4 regions of the Paenibacillus azoreducens genome follow, and region 4 is predicted to be linked to each of the others. Evidence: predicted binding sites of a transcription regulator. Region 4 holds the regulator's gene; each other region holds the start of a gene.

Region 1 (5,427 bases), 2.9 Mb from region 4:
GATGTCCTGATCGTCGAAGACATTATCGACAGCGGTCTTACGCTTAGCCATTTGATTGAGCTTCTGAAGAGCCGCAATGCCAAATCGACGTGCGTAGTCACCCTGTTTGACAAACCGGCACGCCGTACGGTAGATCTGGAAGCGGATTACACCGGCTTCACTCTGCCTGACGCTTTCGTCGTCGGATATGGTTTAGATTACGCCGAACATTACCGGAACTTGCCCTACATCGGGATCTTGAAACCGGAAGTCTATTCCCACTAATGGTGATACTCCAGCCCATGGACGTGTTACTTACGGTTCATGCGAATACCACCTCTGTTGAGATGGTCAGACAGGCTATGGTAAAATAATTTAAGTGTTTTGAGAGGAGGTAGGGGATGAATCGGTTCATCCGGAATTCTGGTTTTTATTTGATTCTTTTTTTAGTTGTGGTGGGCATTGTCCAGTTTGTAAGCAACAGCGGTGAATCTGCTCACAATCCTAGATACGATGAATTTCGGCAAGAGATCAAGGCTGGAAATGTTAAGGATATAACGGTTCAATTTGACGGTTACGCCTATCTCGTAACCGGTAAATATAATCAAAAACCGGACAATGTTAAATCCGACAGCTTTTCGACCTATATTCCGGCTACAGATGCCGCGATTCAGGAACTGGTGGACGCCAGTGACAAAACCGGCATGAAATATACCCAAAAGAAAATGGAAGGCGAAAGCATTTGGCTGACGCTGCTTTCTTCCATGATTCCATTGGTTATCATGTTCATTCTCTTCTTTTTCCTGTTCAATCAGGCGCAGGGCGGCGGAGGCAAAGTCATGAACTTCGGCAAAAGCCGCGCCCGTTTATATAATGAAGAGAAGAAGAGGGTTACATTTGAGGATGTAGCCGGAGCCGACGAAGAGAAACAGGAGCTTGTCGAGGTCGTGGAGTTCCTTAAGGATCCGCGGAAGTTTGCCGCTGTTGGCGCGCGCATTCCTAAAGGGGTGCTGCTCGTAGGTCCTCCGGGAACCGGTAAAACGCTCCTCGCCCGTGCGGTGGCTGGCGAAGCCGGCGTTCCTTTCTTCAGCATTTCCGGTTCTGACTTTGTCGAAATGTTCGTGGGTGTCGGCGCATCCCGTGTCCGCGACTTGTTTGAGAACGCGAAGAAAAACGCGCCATGTATTATCTTTATTGATGAAATCGATGCGGTTGGCCGTCAGCGCGGCGCCGGACTTGGCGGTGGCCATGACGAACGCGAACAAACGCTGAACCAATTGCTCGTAGAGATGGACGGTTTCGGCGGCAATGAAGGTATTATCATTGTTGCGGCAACGAACCGTGCGGATATTCTCGACCCTGCCCTTTTGCGTCCGGGACGTTTTGACCGTCAAATTACGGTAGACCGTCCAGATGTGAAAGGACGCGAAGCGGTCCTGAAGGTCCATGCACGCAACAAACCGCTGACTAAAGACGTCAAGCTGGATGTTGTGGCGAAACGTACCACAGGATTTACGGGCGCCGAACTGGAGAACCTGATGAACGAGGCGGCCCTGCTTGCGGCACGCCGCAACCGGAAGGATATCTCCATGCGCGAGGTTGATGAAGCGATCGACCGCGTCATTGTCGGTACGGAGAAACGCAGTCGCGTGATCAGCGACCGCGAGAAACGGATTGTCGCTTACCACGAAGCCGGTCACACCATTGTCGGCTACTTCCTGGAAAATGCCGATATGGTTCACAAGGTTACGATCATTCCTCGTGGCCGTGCCGGCGGATACGTCATCATGATGCCGAAGGAAGACCGTATGCTCGTAACGAAGCAAGAGCTATTGGATAAAGTAACAGGCCTTCTGGGCGGCCGCGTATCCGAAGAACTCTTTATCGGGGAAATCGGAACAGGCGCATACAGCGACTTCCAGCAAGCGACAGGCATTGTTCGCAGCATGATTATGGAATACGGTATGAGTGAGAAGCTTGGACCGCTGCAGTTCGGTTCGTCCCAAGGCCAGGTGTTCCTGGGCCGTGATCTCGGACATGAACAGAACTACAGTGATTCCATCGCCTATGAAATCGATCAGGAAATGCAGCGCATGACCAACGAATGTTATCAGCGTTGTAAAGATCTGCTGATTAAGCATTCCAAAGAGGTTCACCTTATTGCAAATACGTTGCTTGAGAAGGAAACGCTTGAGCTTGAACAAATCAAGGAACTGATCGAGCAAGGTTACCTTTCGGAAGATGGACCGCGTGAAGAAGGAAACGATGGTTCTTCGGAAAACGGGGCGCCGATTATCGACACTGTTGGCGATGTGCGTGTCCGCATTCAAGGCAAAGAGGATGCATCCGATTTACCGGTGAATGAAATTCCGAATGATGTACCGGAGAGCCCTTCGGACATTCCGAACGATCCGACAAATCCGCCAGCGGATGAACCGGATACAGGTAAAGGCGGACCTGGAACAAAATTGTAAACCGCATCACAAGAATGAATAACCCGAAGGACGACGGCAATCGTCTTTCGGGTTTTTTTGTGCTTTAAGTCCAAAAGAGCAATGCGGAATTTCTAATAAATACCAGTTAGAAAATGTTTTTCATTCTGCGGGAAACACATCGTTCGCCGCTTTATAAATTTTTTTTATTTTTCAAAACAAGCTTTTTTATGTGAAGGTATACATGAAACATGCGATGCAAAGGGATTTTTTTGTGAAACAAGCCGTCCGGTTTTGAACTTGCCGCCCAATTGACAGTCCATGAAACCTTGTGTACATTAATTGGTAACTGAAAAGCCCTCAAAGCTTGAACACCCAACTTTGAGAGAAAATTCACAATCATATTAATCTTATGACGACATCACTAAAGGAGTGGATCTCTGGTGGAGGCTCTTGCGCTTCAGCACAAAGAGGAACAAAAACGGGAACTGACCGAAAAGCTGTTAAAGCTCAAAAAGGAAAGAAACGCAATCATTCTAGCCCATTATTATCAAAGGGACGAAATTCAAGAGGTTGCCGATTTTCGGGGGGATTCTTTTTTGCTTGCCCAGAAAGCAGCGCAAACCGATGCGGACACAATTGTATTTTGCGGCGTGCATTTCATGGGCGAAAGTGCCAAGATTTTGGCTCCGAACAAAACGGTATTGATTCCCGACGAGCGCGCCGGCTGCCCGATGGCCGATATGGTCAATGTGGATGGGCTGCGCAAGCTGAAGGCTCAGCATCCAAACGCCAAGGTTGTGACCTATATCAATTCTTCCGCCGATGTGAAAGCGGAGACGGATATTTGCTGCACTTCCTCCAATGCGGTTAAGGTCATTCAATCGCTGGACTGCGAGGAGATTATTTGGGTGCCTGACAAAAACCTGGGTCATTATGTACAGCAGCATACCGACAAGAAAATGATCATTTGGGAAGGATACTGCAACACGCATGATATGTTGACGGTGAAGGATGTTGTGGAGATGAAAGCGAAACATCCTAACGCCCAGTTTGTCGTGCATCCGGAATGCCGCCCTGAGGTTGTTGCGATGGGGGATTTCGTAGGCAGTACCACCGCCATTATCGACTACTGCAAAAAATCCGACTGCCAGGAATTTATTGTGGGTACGGAAGACGGAACCGGATACCAGCTTCGCCTGGACAGCCCGCATAAGACGTTCCGTTTCGCAACGAAGTTTCTGGTATGTCCAAATATGAAAGTGAATAATCTCAAAAAATTGGTAAAGTGTCTCGAAACGATGAAGCCGCAAATATATGTGCCGCCGGTTGTTGCGGATCAAGCCCGAATCTCCTTAGAGCGCATGTTACAAGTTCAGTAAGGCGCGATCAAGAAAATAATAGACCCATTAGATGCCCAGAATAGCGTAACAGTGGGCATTTTTCTTGCTAATTAGAGCAAACATTTTTTTGATCCGCCAGCATACGCTACTCTTTCTTTTAAGACAGGTGACCGATTTATGATTCCTCAATATTTGGTTGATTTTGATCTGCAATCCCTGCCATGCGTGAAGACGGACGTGATCGTTATTGGCTCCGGAATTGCAGGCCTATATACGGCAATTGAGACTGGTAAAGACCGCAATGTGATCATGATCACGAAAAATGCGCTTCTGGAAAGCAACACCCGTTACGCCCAAGGCGGTATCGCCGCCGTCACGGCGGAGGATGATTCACCGGCCTATCACCGCGATGATACGCTGATGGCCGGAGCAGGCCTATGTTCGTCGGCAGCTGTAGATGTGCTTGTCAACGAGGGGCCTGAAGGGGTGCAGGAACTGATTCGGCTGGGCACTTCGTTTGATGTGGAGAACGGAGAACTTGCCCTGACCCAGGAAGGAGCCCACAGCCGGCGTCGCATTCTGCACGCCAACGGGGATGCGACCGGATTTGAAATCGTGCGGGCGCTTGCGGCCCAGGTACGGGTTCATGAGCGCGTAGAGGTATGGGAGCATCATTATGTCATTGATGTCATTAGTGTCAATAATGAATGCCTTGGAGCTCTCGTGCAGCGTCCTGACGGACAGAGAGTGTATATTCAGGCTGCTGCAACGATTCTCTGTACCGGAGGGGCGGGACAGCTGTTCCGTTATACGACGAATCCGGATGTGGCGACAGCGGATGGAATCGCCATTGCCTACCGGGCCGGGGCGCTTATCCGCGATATGGAATTCATTCAATTCCATCCGACGGCGCTTTGTTATCCGGGTGCCCCTCGCTTTTTGATTTCGGAGGCTGTCCGGGGGGAAGGGGCGGTCCTCAGGAACATCAAGGGCGAGCGCTTTATGGCCAAATATCATGAACTGCTTGAGCTTGCTCCACGCGATATCGTGGCCCGGGCTATCGTAAGCGAAATGGAAGAAACAAAGTCCACTTTTGTATATCTGGATATTACGCATGAATCGGAGGATGTCATTAAGCACCGTTTTCCGACCATATACGAAACCTGCATGAATTACGGTCTGGATATGGCAACGGATTGGATTCCGGTGGCCCCGGCTGCGCATTATATGATGGGTGGAGTCAAAACGGATTTGAACGGGGAGAGCAGTGTGGCCCGCCTCTTTGCCTGCGGCGAAGTCTCGTCAACGGGGGTGCATGGGGCTAACCGCCTGGCGAGCAACTCGCTGTCTGAGGCGATCGTATTCGGCAGACGGATCGTCAACCGGATCAAGGAGCTTGCCCCGCTTACCGGAGAGTTAAGCATGATCCATGAGCTTGAACAGCGATCCGGCGCCCCAAAACAAGCGGTGATCGAACGGCGGCTTAAGCTGCAGAAAGTGATGGTTAGATATGTCGGATTGCGGCGCAACGAGACGCTGCTTCATAAGGGAATGGACGAGCTAAAGCGCCAGCTTCCGATATTCGATGCCGAGCTCACCCGCAAGGAAGAATTTGAATTTGCAAATATGCTGACCAGCTGTCTGTTGATTACCCATGCCGCCATGGAACGCAA
Region 2 (5,427 bases), 440 kb from region 4:
CGGGACAAAACACGGTGAAGGCATATGCGGATCCGGCTCCAACGCTCATTTCCGCTTCCCTGAATGTTGATTCCGACCAAAAGGTCGTGGAAGCATGGGGGAAATCCTATAATTACACTAAAAAACTGCAAGTGAAAGCTTCAGCCTACTCCTCGGCAGCCAGCGAAAATGGAGGATGGGGCGCCGTCGATTATTTCGGCAATCCGCTTGAACTGGGAACCATCGCGGTAGACCCTTCTGTCATTCCGCTTGGCACGAAGGTTCTTATCACAGGTCACAGCTTCCCCGGTCTTCCTAAAAAAGCTTTCGTAGCCACAGCCAGAGATACAGGCGGCGCCATCAAAGGCAACCGCATTGACATCTTTGTTCCAGGCAGCGCGCAAAGCGTCAGCGATTTTGGTTTCCAGAACGTCGAATTGTATTTTATTAACTAGATGTTAGAAGCGCATTGACTTACCCCCGATCGCTTTTAATAAAACGGAGCCGCCCTCAAAAGTCTTTAAGACTTGAGGCGGCTCTTTTATCTATGTGAAGCTATGATGTTAAAAAGAAAAAGGTCCAATTCAGGGAAAGCATTACCCCGGGATTGGACCTTTTTTAAGGTGCTGCGTGCCCAGACAAGCACGCATTTTATTGCATTCAAGTACAGTCCTACTTGTCCTTTTGAATCCGAAGCAGTTTAGGGACGGTAACGAACGTGTACCCTTTTTTCTTCAGTGCACGGATAACTTCCGGAAGGGCCCCGATCGATCCCGACAAGTCCGAAGAGCTGCCTCCGCCTGCATGCTGTAAAATAATAGAACCTTGACCGGCCGTAGCCATAATATTTTTCTTTACAGCCTCTTTGCTGAGGCCTTTCCAATCCAAAGAATCCACATCCCAGTTAACGATTTTATAACCTTCCCGTTTGGCCCAGAGGAGCTGGTTTTCCGTTATATCGCCGTAGGGAGGGCGGATCATTTTCGGTTTGTATCCGATGATTCCGTACAAAAGGTTTTCCGTCCTGATAATTTGCTCCGTGTATTCCTCCATGGTCAGCTTATGAAACTGCGGATGGTTATAGGAGTGGTTTCCGATAACATGCCCCTCACGAACGATGCGGGCTACCAGGTCGGGATGTTTTTTAGCTCTGCTGCCTACGATGAAGAACGTCGCCTTTACCCCGTTTGCGGACAAAATGCGAAGGACCTGCGGCGTATAACGGGGATCGGGAACATCGTCAAAAGTCAGGGCGATCTGCTTGGTACGAGGACCGTGGATTTTGAAAGTTTCCGGGTATTTTTTAATGAGTTGGCCTAATTTCAAAACCCTTTCCTGGCGCTTTTCTGCTCTTTCGCGGCTGCTTGTTTCTTTTGCGGGCTGGGAAGAAACAGCTCCTTCTGCTAAGGCCGCCTGCAGGCCGGGCTCAGGGCACAGCAGGCTCATGACCAGCAGCGCGGCGAGGGCTTTGCCAAGACAAGTGTTTCTCATACAGATGACGGCTCCTTTCCACGGTATGCTGTCGGCAAATGTAATTGTCTATACTGTTATGTCCCAATTTGGAAGGAATTATGATGTTTTTTAGAAAATAGCCCCTCTTTTCCATAACCATCCCTCAAAGTGTATAATATAGTGTGAAAATATACGCAAGCTGGACGGCAAAGGCGATTTGGTGGCGGTTGGCTGGGGAATGTTGAAAGATACTTATCGGGCTCTGCATGCTTCGCGGGCGCTGGGGGGAAACGCGGATATTCCGAAAGCCATATTTGCGGGATTTAAAAATTCAGGCGGCAATGTGGAGGAGGCGCTTTTAGTGAATGCAACGAAGTGGGATATCCGTATTCAGGAGGTCTCTGCAGGGCGTGATATCTTACTTCTTCTTACTGGAGGAGAGGCGCATATCGGTGCTGTGGCTACCGCTTATTTTAACGAAGAAGACAAGGACGTTCAGGTTCGGACTGTGGATTTGCCCGGGCACCGCGAAGATGAACTGGCGGAATATATGGCGAAAACAGCGGCAAAGGCGCTTGGATGTACCGTCACCGTTGCTGCAGGAATTCACTACGACGGAATCAGCAAAGAGCAGATCCTTGACATCGTCGCAGAGGCAAAACAAGTATTTGAAGGCTATCTTAAAGCAGCGGTGAACAAAATCTAAAAAAATTTTTTTGAATTTTTGAAACGACTTCAAACTTGCTCCGTAAATGAATATCATAAGAACTATAATTCACTCTCTAGGAGGAAACAACAATATGTCTATTTTCAAAAGATTACGCGACCTTACTATGTCCAACATTAATGCAATCATCGACAAGGCGGAAGATCCGATCAAAATGACGGACCAATATATTCGCGACATGACGGAAGATCTCGAAGATGCTGAAAAAGCGGTGGCGGCTCAAATCGCCATTGAGAAAAAGTTCAAGCAGCTGTATGAAGAGCAGCAGGCACTCGTTGAAAAACGCACGCAGCAAGCTCATACGGCAGCACAAGCCCAAAACGTCGAGCTGGCGCGCCGTGCGCTTGAAGAAAAGAAAGCCGCTGAACAAAAAATGGAAGAGTACAAAGCAAGTTATGATCAAAACAAGGCGGCTGCAGATAACCTCCGCAACAAACTTGATGAAATGCGCAAACAGCTGACTGAAATGAAAAACAAGCGTGAAACGCTCGTAGCCCGTTATAACGCCGCCAAAGCGCAAACCGAAATCAACAAAGCTATGCAAGGCTTCAGCACGGATACTGCGTCAAACGGCATGAAGCGGATGGAAGAAAAGATGCTGCAAATGGAAGCGCAAGCGGAAGCCAGCAACGAAATGTCCTCCAAAGGCAAATCTCTCGATGAAGAGTTCGAAAAGCTTGGCACGGACAAACAGGTTGAAGACGAACTCGCTGCCTTGATGAAACAGTATGAAAACAAGTAATACGGAAGGCAAATAGAGCGTAGGGTAAAAGCAGCGAAGGGGACGGCTGGTAGGTAGCCTCCTTCGCTGTTCCTGCTGTATAAGATAAAAAGCGAGGTTGGTGGAGGCAAGTGTCAATGGATTTTAATACGATGATGGCGATCCTTGTCTGGACGGGATCAGGAGCGCTTCTCCTGTTTATTCTCATGTTTGTGGACTCGCTGTTCACAAAATACAAGGACTTTGAGGAAGTCAAAGCGGGCAATATGGCGGTAACCACGCGTTTAGTACTCAAATTGCTGGCGCAGGGGTATATCTTGTCCGTCTCCATAGGTAGATCCAACAATTTGCTGGATGCCATCATGGTATCCATCATCTCCTTCCTGATTTTACTTGTGCTCGAGGCTATCGTCCGGGTGCTGCTGCGCGTATGGGCCAAGCTTGAGCTTGATGTGGGCACGCAGCAAGGGAAGGTTGCTTACGGCTTGTTTGCCGGTACGCTTCACCTGGTAGGGGCGTTAATTATTACCGCTTGTCTATAAGTACGAGTTCGAAATGGCCGGTTTTCAGCAATTCAACAAACTAAGTATGGACCATAAGGAGTTATAATCTATGAGCGTATTCAAACGAATTGGCAACCTGTTTGCGAAGCCGGAACCGCCCAAAGCCGAAAAAAGCATGTTGTCCCTTATGCCTGGCGATATTTGCGAAGTATCGCTGGTTACGTATGAAGTGACGGGAAGAGTGCATAATCGCGGACGCAATGCGGTGGTTCTGACGCTGCAGGATGGCAACACGATTGCTTATTTGCATATTGAAGAACGTGAAACGCTGCAGTATGCCCTGTACAGTCCGCTCGACGGGCGGCTCGATAATCCGAGCGAAGTGCCGACCGAGCTGGAACTGGATGACAAAGTCTTCTTTCTGGAGGAAGAGTATGAGGGCTTTGTGCTGATCCACGGCAAAACGCCGTTCACCCAAGGAGGACAACAGCATGTATGGCAGTACCAGTCCGATGATTACGGATTGGTACGGATCGAATGGCAGAACGGGCGTTTCATGCTTTATGAAGGAGAGAAAGTACTGCCGGGGGATGTAAAGGTCATCCGGGCCAACTAGGAGTGATTGTATGAAAGGATGGAAGGGGCGACCCTTGCTTGGAATAAAAATTGCACTGGTCTTAAGCCTTGTCCTGTCGCTGTTGACCGGCTGCGGTATCGGTTCCCCGAACGTGAAGGAAACGTATCCTTTGGAATCGGTGAGCCGCGACGGCAACGCGACCTCATACGTATACCGGGCGGCGGACAAAACCGTACCGGAAGTCGCCAAGGAGCTTGCCGACGAGAAAAAGCCGGATCAAATGTCCAAGGAAGACTCAGAGCGGATGTTTCTCGTTTACGGCAAAGATTATTACCATCTACAAAAGGACCCTAAAAAAGAAACCGACACCCTGATCGAAGTGGACTCCCAGGAATATGTCCAGAAAAACTATGATTCAAGCTTTCTGAAGGGATATCTCACAGCCGTCGTAATCGGTCAGCTGTTTGATTCGCTGGGAGGCTTGGGCGGCGGATACCGGGGGTATTCGAGCAAAGACACTTATCACCCGAAGCAGGGCAACTACCATGCACCGACAACGAGCGATAAGAAGATCGCTCCGCCGCTCACGGTGGAGAAAAAAGGTTCGATTTTCCGCCGCGGGGGAAGCAACGGAGATTCGAGCGTCGGCTCCGGCGGCAGCATATTTGACCGCAAATCCGACTCTTCCAAGTCAAGCAGAGGCAGCATATCAAGGGGAAGCAGCGGGTCTGGCGGACTGTTTGATTCACCGAAGAAATCCTATACCAAACCAAAAACGAGGGTAGGATCCGGTAAAATAACGCGAAGATCGCGGCGATGAATATAACGAACGCACGAAGCATGGATTCGTGCGTTTTTTAATGTTACCCTATATTAAGCGGATCATAGAAAACTACTTTTTCCGAATGTGTTATGAACCGGTATTTAAGATGAGGAAGGTGTATTACGTTATGAAGCAGACGAACGATGATTTCGATAAATTCCACCGCAAGCCACTGCAGGTGTCTCATGCCCAGAAACTGCTCGCCGCATATGGAAAACCTGGTCCGGTTGAGCAAATCGCGCTGGAAGAAAGCCATAACCGTTATTTGGCCGAGGAAATCAAGGCGCCGCATCCTTTTCCGCGTTTCCGGCGGTCGGGCATGGACGGTTATGCGGTCAGAGCAGAGGATACGTCAGGCTGCAGCTCCGAGCATGTGGTGTGGTTGGATGTTATCGATGAAGTCCCGTGCGGATTTGTCTCGGATAAAGAAGTAACACCCGGAACGGCAATGCGTATCATGACAGGAGCCCAGGTTCCGGAAGGCGCGAATGCGGTAGTGATGCTGGAGATGACTGAGCAGCGCGAATATGAGGGCAGCATCCAGGTTGGATTGAAACGAAAAATCGAAACCGGAAAAAATATAACTCCAATCGGATTTGAAGTGGACGAAGGGGAGGTTTTGATGCTCCCTGGCCGCCGGATTCA
Region 3 (5,427 bases), 3.2 Mb from region 4:
CGCGGATCCAATACCACATGGCCCCAAAGCCGATGGCTCCGAACAAGGCAAGCAGGAAGCCCATGTTATACATGGTCGCACCGCCGAAGTTCTGGTACAGCCATCCGCCTGCCAGGCTGCCGGCGACTGCGGAGATGCCGCTCCAGGTCAGCGTGAACAAGGACTGCGCCGATGCGCGGTGCACGGGAGGTACCAGCTGGCTGACGACCTGGGTGCCGACAAAGAAGTATCCGCCAAAGGTGATGCAGTGCATGATCTGAATTAGCGCAATTTCAAGCGGATTCGAAGCTTCCGCCATCAGCAGCCACCGGATGCAGAAAAGGATGCTCACCAAGGCCAGACATCCGATCAGCGTGGCAAGGGATCGCTTCAGGAAACGGTGGAAGAGAACCAGCACGGCGATCTCAAGGAAAGACGACAGGAATACGGCAAATCCGACCATCGTTTTCGAACCGCCAAGTTCTGTAATATACAGCGACATGAACGTATTATTCATGACATTGGGGACTGAGACCAGGATGCCAAGTAAAATAAAAGCAACGAAATAACGGTTAATGGCAAAGTGGGTGAAACCTCTCAGGCGGATCGGCGGTGTTGCCGAAGGCATTTTCCGCGAAGGGAGCAGCAGAACCGTACCCATAGCCAGGAGCAGAATGGCGGTCACAAGCAGCGACAGCCGGGAAATGCCGATCTGGTCAATGAGGAGTCCGGCGGAAACCGCGACGACTGCCCAACCGATGGATCCCCAATTTCGGAAGGTTCCGAATTTTTGCGGCTGATCCGCGACATACCCCAAAGTCAGCGTGTTGCTCTGAGCGAACAAAGGACTTTGGAAAAAGAAAAAGAGGATCGTCGCCAGGTAAACCATATTATAGGTGCCCGCATGGAACACAAATTGGATGAGAAGCAAAGTTCCGGTCATCATGACGAGCAGGATGCGCCTTGTATTTTGCAGCCGGTCACTCCAAATGGTCCAAAACGGATTGGCCAAAAGCGACACCAACGGGCCGAGCGCCATCAGGGTGCCGATTTCGAATTTGTTCATGCCAGCATCCTGCAGGTATAATTGAAAAAAGCTGGTGAAGATCACCATAGTCCCGTAGATCAAAAAATTAAAAGCCTTGAGCGGCATCAGCTTGGACTGTTTTTTCACATGATCTTGCACGTTGCACATTCCTTTCCGACCGAATGCAAATCGACGGAGGCCTAAGAGAAGCCGCCATCCCCACTTTATCATGTGTTGAAAAGGGATACAAACCAATAATTGATAAAATAACCAGTTACGTATTTTTTAAACAGCAAATGGCTCAAGTTTGTGAACACTCACATTTAATTATTGAAAACAAAGGAAGGGATTGGATGATGGAGACCTTAATCACAGGCGTCGTGTTGGCAGGCGGGCAGTCAAGGCGGATGGGAGCGAATAAAGCGCTGCTTGCCGTCGGCCGGGAAAAAGTGATCGAGACCATTATCGGCGCCATGTCGGCAGCGGTTCAGGACATTCTGATTGCGGCCAATGAGCATACTGCGGATGCCTACCGTGAGTTAGGCCGGGAGATCGCCTGCGACCGGTTTCCTGGACAGGGGCCGTTATCCGGCATCCATGCGGCGCTGCATGCGGTCAAAACGCCATGGATCATCGTTGCGGCTTGCGATATGCCTTTTGTTTCACCGGAGCTGTTTCTCTTTTTGCGGAAAATTGTAGCGGAAGAGGAAAGGCTTCACGCTGAGGAAGAAAATGTTCAAGCCGTGATTCCTCTGGAGGATGGAAGGGCGCAGCCGCTGCTGGCCGCATATCACATCAGCGCTCTACCTGAGCTGGAGGATGCTTTGCATGCCGGCAGGTTGCGGATGACGGACTGGCTGAACATGCTTCGTGTTCGCTACATTGCGGAAGAGACGTTGCTGCAAGAGACGGGGATTGATGCGGGCCATGTATTTTTTAACATGAACCGCCCGGAGGATTACCGGACAGCCGTTGAGAAACAGGGCGATGGAGAGGCGGGGGGTTGTTGATTCAACCCCGCTTAGGCTGAACGAGATACGGAAATGGTCCGGTTTATGAACATTCAATTAAAATTTAAAATAAAAGTGTGATTCCGCATTTTGATGTGAATAATATCACATATCAACCGATTATTTTAGGGTATGGTGAAATTAGGAGTAAGAAAGCGCTATCTTGTCTGTATATAGATCAAAACGAAGGATAACTTTTCGTTAAGTGCGAGTTCAAAAAGGACGGTACCGGAAGCCCCGGCTGAATTCAAGATTCGATGTCGAGCCAGCTCCCTGATTCACTTTTAAAAGCGGACTTTTTGAACAACATCTTTAATGGGTTATAAGGGTGAAGACGCTTATGTTATGGACCTTGATAAAGGAGGATTCAGCTATGACGACAACATTGGCATCGTTGCTGGAGACTGTGGAAGGGGCCCGATGGCTCCAAGGCAGGAGCTGGGTATACCAGTTTTTGATCGACTTTTTAGGGAATCCGCCGAGTTTGTCGCTGATCGCGCCGTGGCAGCGCCAGGTTGCTTTGCGTGAGGAAATGGTGCTTACCGAAGGGGGAAGAAGGCTGCAGCAATATTTTGGAGAGCTGGAACCTTGCGAGCTGTATGAGGTATGCCGGAGTGAGACGGAGGAATATGAACGGCTGTTTGCCGGGCCCGATGCCCTGCTTCCAAGCGTCCGTGAGAGTGTATACCGTTCCACCGATTTGCGCAGCGGGCAGCGATGCATGCAGCAAATCCGTGCTGTATACGAAGGTTGCGGTATTGTCTTCAACAAGTTGGACAGCGAAAAGGACGACCATCTCTCGATCGAGCTGGAGTTTATAGCGGTGGCCGGAGAATTTATGGATCAAACGCGGGATTTGCCGGATTGCCAGCTCATGTGGCTGGATACGCAGATTGATTTTTTGGAAAATCATCTGCTCCAATGGTCGCCGCAGCTGGCCAAGGAATTGTCGGCTCTGGCCCGCACCCCGCTGTATCGGGAAATCAGTCGCATCCTGGAGGAATTTATTCCATATGATCTGAAGATGCTCCGCGTGTTACGGAGAGAATTGGCTTAAATAAAGATCAATTTCATAATGCCAATTGCCGTTTGATCCAATATCTAGGTTCAACCACTCGATTCAAATCCATTATGAAATTGACTTACAGATAAAGCGAATGTCTATAAGGACGTTCGCTTTTTTTTTGGGGAAAAGGATGCTGCGATCATTCAAATGTTATAAAAAGCTCTTGAAAAGAAAATTAAGTTCTTGTATGATCTACTTACCGACCGGTAAGTAAGGGAGTTGATTAATATGAATATGAATAAAAAAATGACATATGAAGTCATTCTCGAAACCAGCTATCGGTTATTTGCGGAGCATGGTTTTGAAAAAACAAGCATGTCGATGATCGCCAAGGAATTGGGAATATCCAAGCCGGCTTTGTATTATCATTTTGCCTCCAAGGAAGCGTTGATCGATGTATTGTTTGAAGAAATTTGTCGGGGCATTGATTTCAGCCGGTTTTTTGACAAGCGGCAATATACGAAAGGAAATTTTGAGCAGCGGTTTATTGAAGATGGTTTGAATATGATTGGGCATCAGGACCAGAATTATTTGCAGATCATGAACCAGTACCATGCATTAGGATACCGGGAACCCAAATACATGCGCATGCTGATTGAAATTTTGGAAGGTTACACGAAGGGTTTTGCGGAACTTCTGCAGCATGGAGTCGACCTTGGTGTATTGCCGGAACAAGATGTTATGGTCCGGGCGGAGATGTTGACCATGATTATGGACGGAATGGACAATTTTATGAGTTATGGTTTTGAATGCCGTTATGAAGACATATGGAAAGTAACCGTGCTTAGTTTGATCAAGGGAGACCGCGTCCCATGAACATGTCCAAACAGAGAATAACCGCTCTGGATTATGCCCGCGCTTGGGCTATTTTCGGCATGATTATGGTGAATTACAAACTGGCCATGGGTGCTGACGGTTCTGGATCATACTTGCTGCGCATGTTTTCCGGGATTTTTGAAGGCAGAGCTTCCGCCTTATTCGTTGTGCTTGCAGGCATTGGCGTATCGTTGATGACCGCTAAAGCAAGAAACTCCATGGATCGGGAAGTCATCTGTTTGCAGCGGAAAACTTTATATAAGCGAGCGGCCTTTTTATTCGTTGCAGGCGTCCTCCTTTTGTTGACGGGCTGGAGCGCGGACATTCTTCATTATTACGCATTTTTTATGCTTGTCGCATCGGTGCTGATTGTTGCGCCCGATCGGGTGTTTCTGGTGATGTCCGTCATTACCCTGCTTGCGGCGCAGGTTATGCAAATATCGTTTAACTATGGTCAAGGCTGGAACCCGACCTTTCATGAATATACTGGATTTTGGACGGTTTCAGGATTTATCCGCAATCTGCTGTTTAACGGCTTTCACCCGGTTTTCCCTTGGGCATGTTTTTTTCTGATAGGGATGTGGATGGGCCGGCAAAAATGGCTGTACAGCGGCAACCATAAAAAAATACTGTTATTTGCGGTCTTAGGGACGATAGTTTTTGAACTTCTGTCATGGGGACTGATCCAATGGAGCTTCCCGGTGCTTGATGCGAATTCGGCCCACTATTTATTTTCTACAAAACCGATGCCGCCCACCATGCTTTACGTGCTGTCATCGACTTGTTCGGCGGTGGCGGTTATCATGCTCAGCTTCATGATTGTGGAGCGCAGCGGGGAATCCAGAATTACAAGAGGATTTATCCACACCGGGCAGCTATCCTTATCGCATTATCTAGGACATGTGCTGATTGGATTAGGGCTGCTTGAGACGGTGAAGGTACTGGATAACGGGAGTTTGGCTTTCGCCATTGCTTATGGCTGCGGTTATTTTCTGCTTGCGGTGATCTTCTCTTATTGGTGGAGAAAAAAATGGACGCGCGGGCCGGTTGAATGGATCATGCGCAAACTCACTTAATTTGGGGATTTGCAAAAGTCCGAATGCAACAGCCAGAACGTAACAAAGACGCGTCCCTTCCTCGCATAGAGGATAGGGCGCGTCTTTGTTGTTTCTGCTTGCCTGAAGCTTATTCTTCCGACGCTTTAGGTTTGCGGAATTTCATCAGGAATTCGTACACGACCGGTACGATCACAAGCGTCAGCAGCGTGGAACTGATCAGACCGCCGATGACGGTAATGCCGAGACCCCTGGAAATGATGCCGGCGCTGTTTTCCAGGCCGGAAACCAGCGGGAGCAGAGCCCCGATCGTTGCCAGAGCGGTCATCAGAATCGGACGGAGGCGGGTAGCGCCTGCTTCAAGCAGCGCTTCGCGCGTCGACATACCTTCGCGTTCCTTGTGAATGACGCGGTCGATCAGAACGATCGCATTCGTTACGACGATACCGATCAGCATGAGCGCACCCATGAGAG
Region 4 (5,427 bases):
ATACGAGGAACGCGAGCCGCAATCGATTATGTTCGACGAAGTGATGAATGCGCTGGAACAGGACAAACATCTTTTGATCGAAGCGGGTACGGGGACAGGGAAATCTTTGGGTTACCTCATCCCTTCTATATATCAGAGCGTCAAGCAGCAGCAAAAAGTGATGGTCAGCACGCATACCATCAATCTTCAGGAGCAGCTAAGGGAGCGGGATGTTCCGCTTTTGACGCAGGTTATTCCATTTCCATTCAAAGCTGCGGTATTTAAGGGTAGACAACATTATTTGTGTTTGAGAAAATTTGAACATAAAATAAACAGAAGAGACTTTTTTAATCCCAAGGAAGATACGATCACGGCCGCCCAGATGATCGTTTGGCTCGCGCAAACCGAACATGGGGATGATGAGGAACTGAACCTTGGCGGACGCGGCGGCGACTTCTGGGAAACGGTAAGCAGCGATTCGGACTCCTGTCTGGGCCGCAGCTGCCCATGGTTCCGCAAATGTTATTATCATCGCGCCAAACATGAAGCCGGAATTGCGGATGTCGTCATTACCAACCACTCCAAGCTGTTTACCGATGTAAAAGCTGGCCATCAATTGCTTCCGTCGTATGAGCGTTTGGTGATTGACGAAGCCCATCATTTGGAGGATGTTGCCGGTAAACATTTGGGACTTCATATGAAATACTTCAGTGTTGTCCATACGCTTACCCGGCTTTACAAGGATGGAAAGAACGGGCAGCTTTCTGCGCTGAGACAGCAGCTGCAGTCCTCCGGCCAAGAACGGGCCAGCGACTGGATTGCGGCAATCGATCGCATTAGCGAAGATTTGGTGGACGTGAAGGAAGATTGGGATAAGCTGAATGAACTTTTATTCGCTTTGCTTCCGGAGCGTAATGACGTTTCGCCAGGGGATGTAGGACAATACGTACTTCGCCTTCAACCTGCAAACAAACCGAAGGAATGGGATACGCTCAAAGCGCTCGAAAATCAGATTCATGTGAAAATCAGCGAAGCGGTGCGGCGCGGGGAGAAAATGCTGGCGGAATACAAAGAGGATGAAAGTGATTACAGCGCGGACAGCCTGATTACGGATTTAAGCGGCCTGTTCAAGGATTTGGCAGCGGCGCGCGACGACCTTCGCATCTTCATGAACTTGAATGACGAGACTGTCGTGTACTGGATGGAGGCAAGCAGCCATTTCCGGAGCAAATCGCTCCAGATGTATGCTGTACCGGTCGATGTCAGCAAACAGCTCAAGGAATTGTTTTTCGACAAGAAAAAAAGCATAGTTCTGACGTCTGCCACATTGTCTGTGGATAAATCTTTTCAGTACATGATTGATAACTTGGGGCTTCAAGAGGATCAGGAAAACGGAAGACTGGCTACCGTGATGCTTCCATCGCCATTCAATTACCGCGATCAGGCGCTCCTTGTGATCCCGCGCGATTTCCCAAGCGTTAAGGGGAGCGTAGGCGATGCGGTATTTGTAGATACTTTGGTGCAATCCCTTGCCGACGCCGCGCTGGCGACTCATGGACGAATGTTGGTGTTGTTTACTTCTTACAGGATGTTGCGTCAGGTGCACGAGCCTTTAAAAAATGCTTTGGCGAACAGTGACATTGCAGTGCTGGGCCAAGGCGTTGACAGCGGCAGCCGCACCAAGCTTATCCGCAGATTTCAAGACAGCAGCGCTTCGGTGCTGCTCGGAACGAGCAGTTTTTGGGAAGGGGTGGATATTCCCGGCGATGCTCTGACATGTCTGGCGATTGTAAGACTGCCGTTTCAGCCGCCAAACCATCCGCTCGTCGAAGCGAAAAGCGAGCTTCTGCAGCGTCAGAAAAAAAATCCGTTCATGAAGCTTTCCGTGCCGCAGGCAGTAATCCGCTTTAAACAAGGCTTTGGCCGACTCGTTCGCACGGCGAATGACCGCGGCATCGTCATTGTATACGATACGCGCGTTATCGAATCCTACTACGGGAAGTATTTTCTTTATTCCTTGCCTGGACCCAAAATGGAGCATATGAATACGGAAAAAATGGTTCCTCGTATATCCGAATGGCTTAAAAGTTCCGGAGTCCCCGCAAAGTAATCGAATAAGCTTCGAAGCCACACGTCACTCAGTACTTTTGCTCCGCAAAAGCGCCCCTCTTTGAGAGGCGTCGGACTTCTTTCCGATACTCTTTGTGAGGTTGTTTTAAGATAGTAGAAGTAAAACTCCGGGGGAAACGCATCCTAATATCGCAAGAAAAACATCCGCTAAAAGCGGTCTGTCTTCTTAGAAAGTACGACGATAGACGTTTTTCTAAGCATTGATAGATTAATTAAGCTGCTAAAAATAGGGGGAACAAGCATGAAATCGGAGAAAATATCCGAAGCAGTTGTTCGCAGATTGCCTGTATATTTAAGATATTTGAGCGACTTGCATAAACGGGAGGTCGCTACGGTTTCCTCCCAGGAACTTGGTCAGAGACTCGACCTCAATCCGGCGCAGATCCGTAAGGATCTGGCTTATTTCGGCGATTTTGGCCGGAAAGGCATCGGATATGATGTTTCGTATCTGATCGAAAAAATCCGCCACATCCTGAACCTGGATCAGCAGATCAACGCGGTGTTGGTCGGGGCAGGTAATTTGGGTCAAGCGCTTTCAAACTATAACTTTTACCTGAAGGAAAACATTAAAATTATTGCCGTATTTGATGAAAATCCGAAGAAGATCGGCAAACAAATCAATACGCTGACCGTTCAGCCGATGGAGGAGCTCCGCGAAACGATCAAAGCCCGCAATATCCGTATCGGGATCATTACGGTACCGGATGTCGAAGCGCAAAATGTGGCCGATATCCTGATCGAAGCCGGCATCGAAGCGATCCTGAACTTCGCGCCGGTCATCTTGAAAGCACCTGCGAACATTCGGATTCATCCGGCGGATTTCACTACGGATCTGCTCAGTTTGGCTTATTATTTGGATAACGGAAAGGACGATTCTGCTGATGACGGCGACAAATAGATGGATGATTAAAAACGGCAGCTTTGCGGTTGCGGATGGAGATAAGCCGGTTATTCAAGGCTGCATGGTCATTGAAGACGACCTTATCGTTTATGTGGGCGAGGAGACGCCTGAACTGGATGGCGATATACCCGTTATGGACGGGACCCATCTGTTTTTTATGCCGGGTATGATCAATACGCATGGGCATGCCGCAATGTCGCTGCTTCGCGGATATGGTGACGATCTGGCTTTGCAAATCTGGCTGCAGGAGAAAATGTGGCCGATGGAAGCCAAATTCACCTCATCGGACGTATATTGGGGCACCTCGCTGTCGGTGCTTGAAATGCTGAAAGGCGGCACGACAACCTTCCTGGATATGTACGACCATATGGATCAAGTAGCGAAGGTAACGGAAGAATCGGGAATCCGTGCATCCTTGATGCGCGGCGTTATCGGGCTCTGCCCGGAAGAGGTTCAGCGCCATAAGCTGAATGAAGCCATCCGATTTGCCCGCGACTGGCACGGTAAAGCAGGCGGACGGATTACGACGATGATTTCACCGCATGCGCCATATACTTGTCCTCCGGACTTTATTGAAAAATTCGTTCAGGCCGCTCATGACATGGATTTGCCGATGCATACCCATATGTCTGAAACCAAAGCCGAAGTCGAGCAAAATGTAACTGAATACGGTCTGCGTCCAGTTGCCCATCTGGAGAAACTCGGAGTGTTTTCCCGGCCATCGCTTGTTGCTCATGCCGTTCATTTGACGGATGAAGAAATCGAAATTTTGGCAAAAAACAAGGTAGCCGTATCCCATAACCCGGGCAGCAACCTGAAACTGGCAAGCGGCGTGGCACGCGTAACGGACATGCTGAAGGCTGGCGTGACTGTGTCGCTTGGAACAGACGGGGCGGCGAGCAATAATAACCTCGATATGTTCGAGGAAATGCGTCTCGCGGCATTGATCCATAAAGGAGTCTCCGGCGACCCGACGGCGATCCCGGCAGGGGAAGCATTGAAAATGGGAACGGTTTATGGGGCACAGTCGCTTTTCTTGAACAATGTGGGTACTTTGGCTCCAGGTATGAAAGCTGATTTTATCGCGCTGAATACCGATCAGGCGCATTTTCTGCCGCATACCGACTTGATCTCTCATGCCGTTTATTCGGCCTGCGGCAAGGACGTTGAGCATGTGTGGGTTGATGGCAAACAAGTTGTCAAGCATGGCGCCTGCCTGACACTGGATGAAGAGCGGATCCGCCGGGAAGCGCAGGCCGCTTTTGAGAGCCTATTATCTCGTTAAGAAAGGCTTAGAGGTAGCTTATGCTTAGAATTAGAACAAGAAGAAATGTTTGGAAAAATAAAAAGAAATGGATTTTCCTTGCTATCGCAGTTTTTCTGCTGATCCTATTCGGACTTTACCGCTATTATATCTATGTAACGCAGGACATACGCGCAGAAGAAACCACAGCCATTTTGAAAGCAAAGCAGGAGAGCGGGCTTGTCAAGGTAACCGAGTCATACAAGTCCGTCTGGGATAGCGTTTGCTGGGTGATCGAAGGTTTGGATAAAGAGAATCGCCCTGTTATGGTTTGGGTTCGGATGGAAGGTGGAGGCAAGGTTAAAGCAGGCGAAGGAGCGGTTCATCAGGAATTGCTTGCCGATGGCATGTCGGAAACGCAGATCAAGCAGAAGATTCAACAAGAAATGCCTGATGCGGACAAGATGAAGCTGACGCCGGGAATGTATAACGGGGAATATGTTTGGCAGCTGTTTTACCGCAGCAAAGATCATTATTACTATCAATTTTATCGTTTCCGCGACGGCAAAAGCATCGGAGGGCCATTTACGCTTCCAAACAGGTAATCCGTTTTTCAACATCTCAGAAAGTATAAACTTCCGGGGTCCCCGCAAAGTAATCGGAATAAGCTTCAAAGGCTACACGTCACTTTGTGGGATTATTTTAGATCAATGGATGTCTTCTCTTTTGCTAAAAACGTCCTAAAAAATGGAAGAACCTCATTGGAAAATGGGGTTCTTTGGCGTACACAGAATATAGTTTAATAATTTCATAACATTACCTTCGATATCGTATATACGATATGATATACTTCTTTATGTATTCAGTAGATATCATGGTTTTTGCGGCCAAAAGCTGCATTCACGTCATTTCATGCAGATCATCAGGAGTTTCCAGTGATTTGTGCAGAGGGATTTGATCTTATATCTGCATGGGAGAAAACCGTTCACAAGCCTTGGCAACCATGTGCGGCAGCTGCTCTTTAAAAAGCTCTTTTTGCCGGAGTTGCCGTAAGAATAGATATAGAGACTCGAAGTTTTTAGAGTTGTTATAATATAGATTTTTCCATTTGAGAGGAGGACATACAGTTGAAACTGCGTCCAATACCAATTGTCATAACGGTTGTTGTATCGGC

What was found. Region 4 encodes Rex, which represses fermentation and respiration genes when NADH is low (regulators of the CRP and FNR family bind a similar motif). Its sites were predicted from a motif close to TTGTGAAATATTTCACAA; they were not measured.
Region 1: the regulator Rex is predicted to act here: its motif matches at 2,793-2,810, upstream of nadA (quinolinate synthase NadA).
Region 2: the regulator Rex is predicted to act here: its motif matches at 1,612-1,629, upstream of lpdD (prenylated flavin chaperone LpdD).
Region 3: the regulator Rex is predicted to act here: its motif matches at 2,110-2,127, upstream of L6442_RS30925 (TorD/DmsD family molecular chaperone).

The regions. Positions count from the first base shown of each region.
Region 1 covers NZ_AP025343.1:7,174,266-7,179,692, reverse strand. The annotation lists gene hpt (hypoxanthine phosphoribosyltransferase) at 1-264, shown strand, start outside; gene ftsH (ATP-dependent zinc metalloprotease FtsH) at 381-2,453, shown strand; gene nadA (quinolinate synthase NadA) at 2,855-3,793, shown strand; gene L6442_RS32175 (L-aspartate oxidase) at 3,932-5,427, shown strand, end outside.
Region 2 covers NZ_AP025343.1:3,200,492-3,205,918, forward strand. The annotation lists gene L6442_RS13980 (3D domain-containing protein) at 1-434, shown strand, start outside; gene L6442_RS13985 (polysaccharide deacetylase family protein) at 652-1,470, opposite strand; gene lpdD (prenylated flavin chaperone LpdD) at 1,670-2,137, shown strand; gene L6442_RS13995 (PspA/IM30 family protein) at 2,232-2,900, shown strand; gene L6442_RS14000 (DUF350 domain-containing protein) at 3,017-3,421, shown strand; gene L6442_RS14005 (DUF4178 domain-containing protein) at 3,492-3,998, shown strand; gene L6442_RS14010 (DUF4247 domain-containing protein) at 4,009-4,779, shown strand; gene L6442_RS14015 (molybdopterin molybdotransferase MoeA) at 4,910-5,427, shown strand, end outside.
Region 3 covers NZ_AP025343.1:6,887,291-6,892,717, reverse strand. The annotation lists gene L6442_RS30935 (MFS transporter) at 1-1,174, opposite strand, end outside; gene mobA (molybdenum cofactor guanylyltransferase) at 1,360-2,016, shown strand; gene L6442_RS30925 (TorD/DmsD family molecular chaperone) at 2,390-3,073, shown strand; gene L6442_RS30920 (TetR/AcrR family transcriptional regulator) at 3,311-3,898, shown strand; gene L6442_RS30915 (DUF418 domain-containing protein) at 3,895-4,974, shown strand; gene L6442_RS30910 (efflux RND transporter permease subunit) at 5,084-5,427, opposite strand, start outside.
Region 4 covers NZ_AP025343.1:2,762,740-2,768,166, forward strand. The annotation lists gene dinG (ATP-dependent DNA helicase DinG) at 1-2,089, shown strand, start outside; gene L6442_RS11965 (redox-sensing transcriptional repressor Rex) at 2,351-3,007, shown strand; gene L6442_RS11970 (amidohydrolase) at 2,991-4,295, shown strand; gene L6442_RS11975 (cell wall elongation regulator TseB-like domain-containing protein) at 4,316-4,858, shown strand; gene L6442_RS11980 (hypothetical protein) at 5,381-5,427, shown strand, end outside.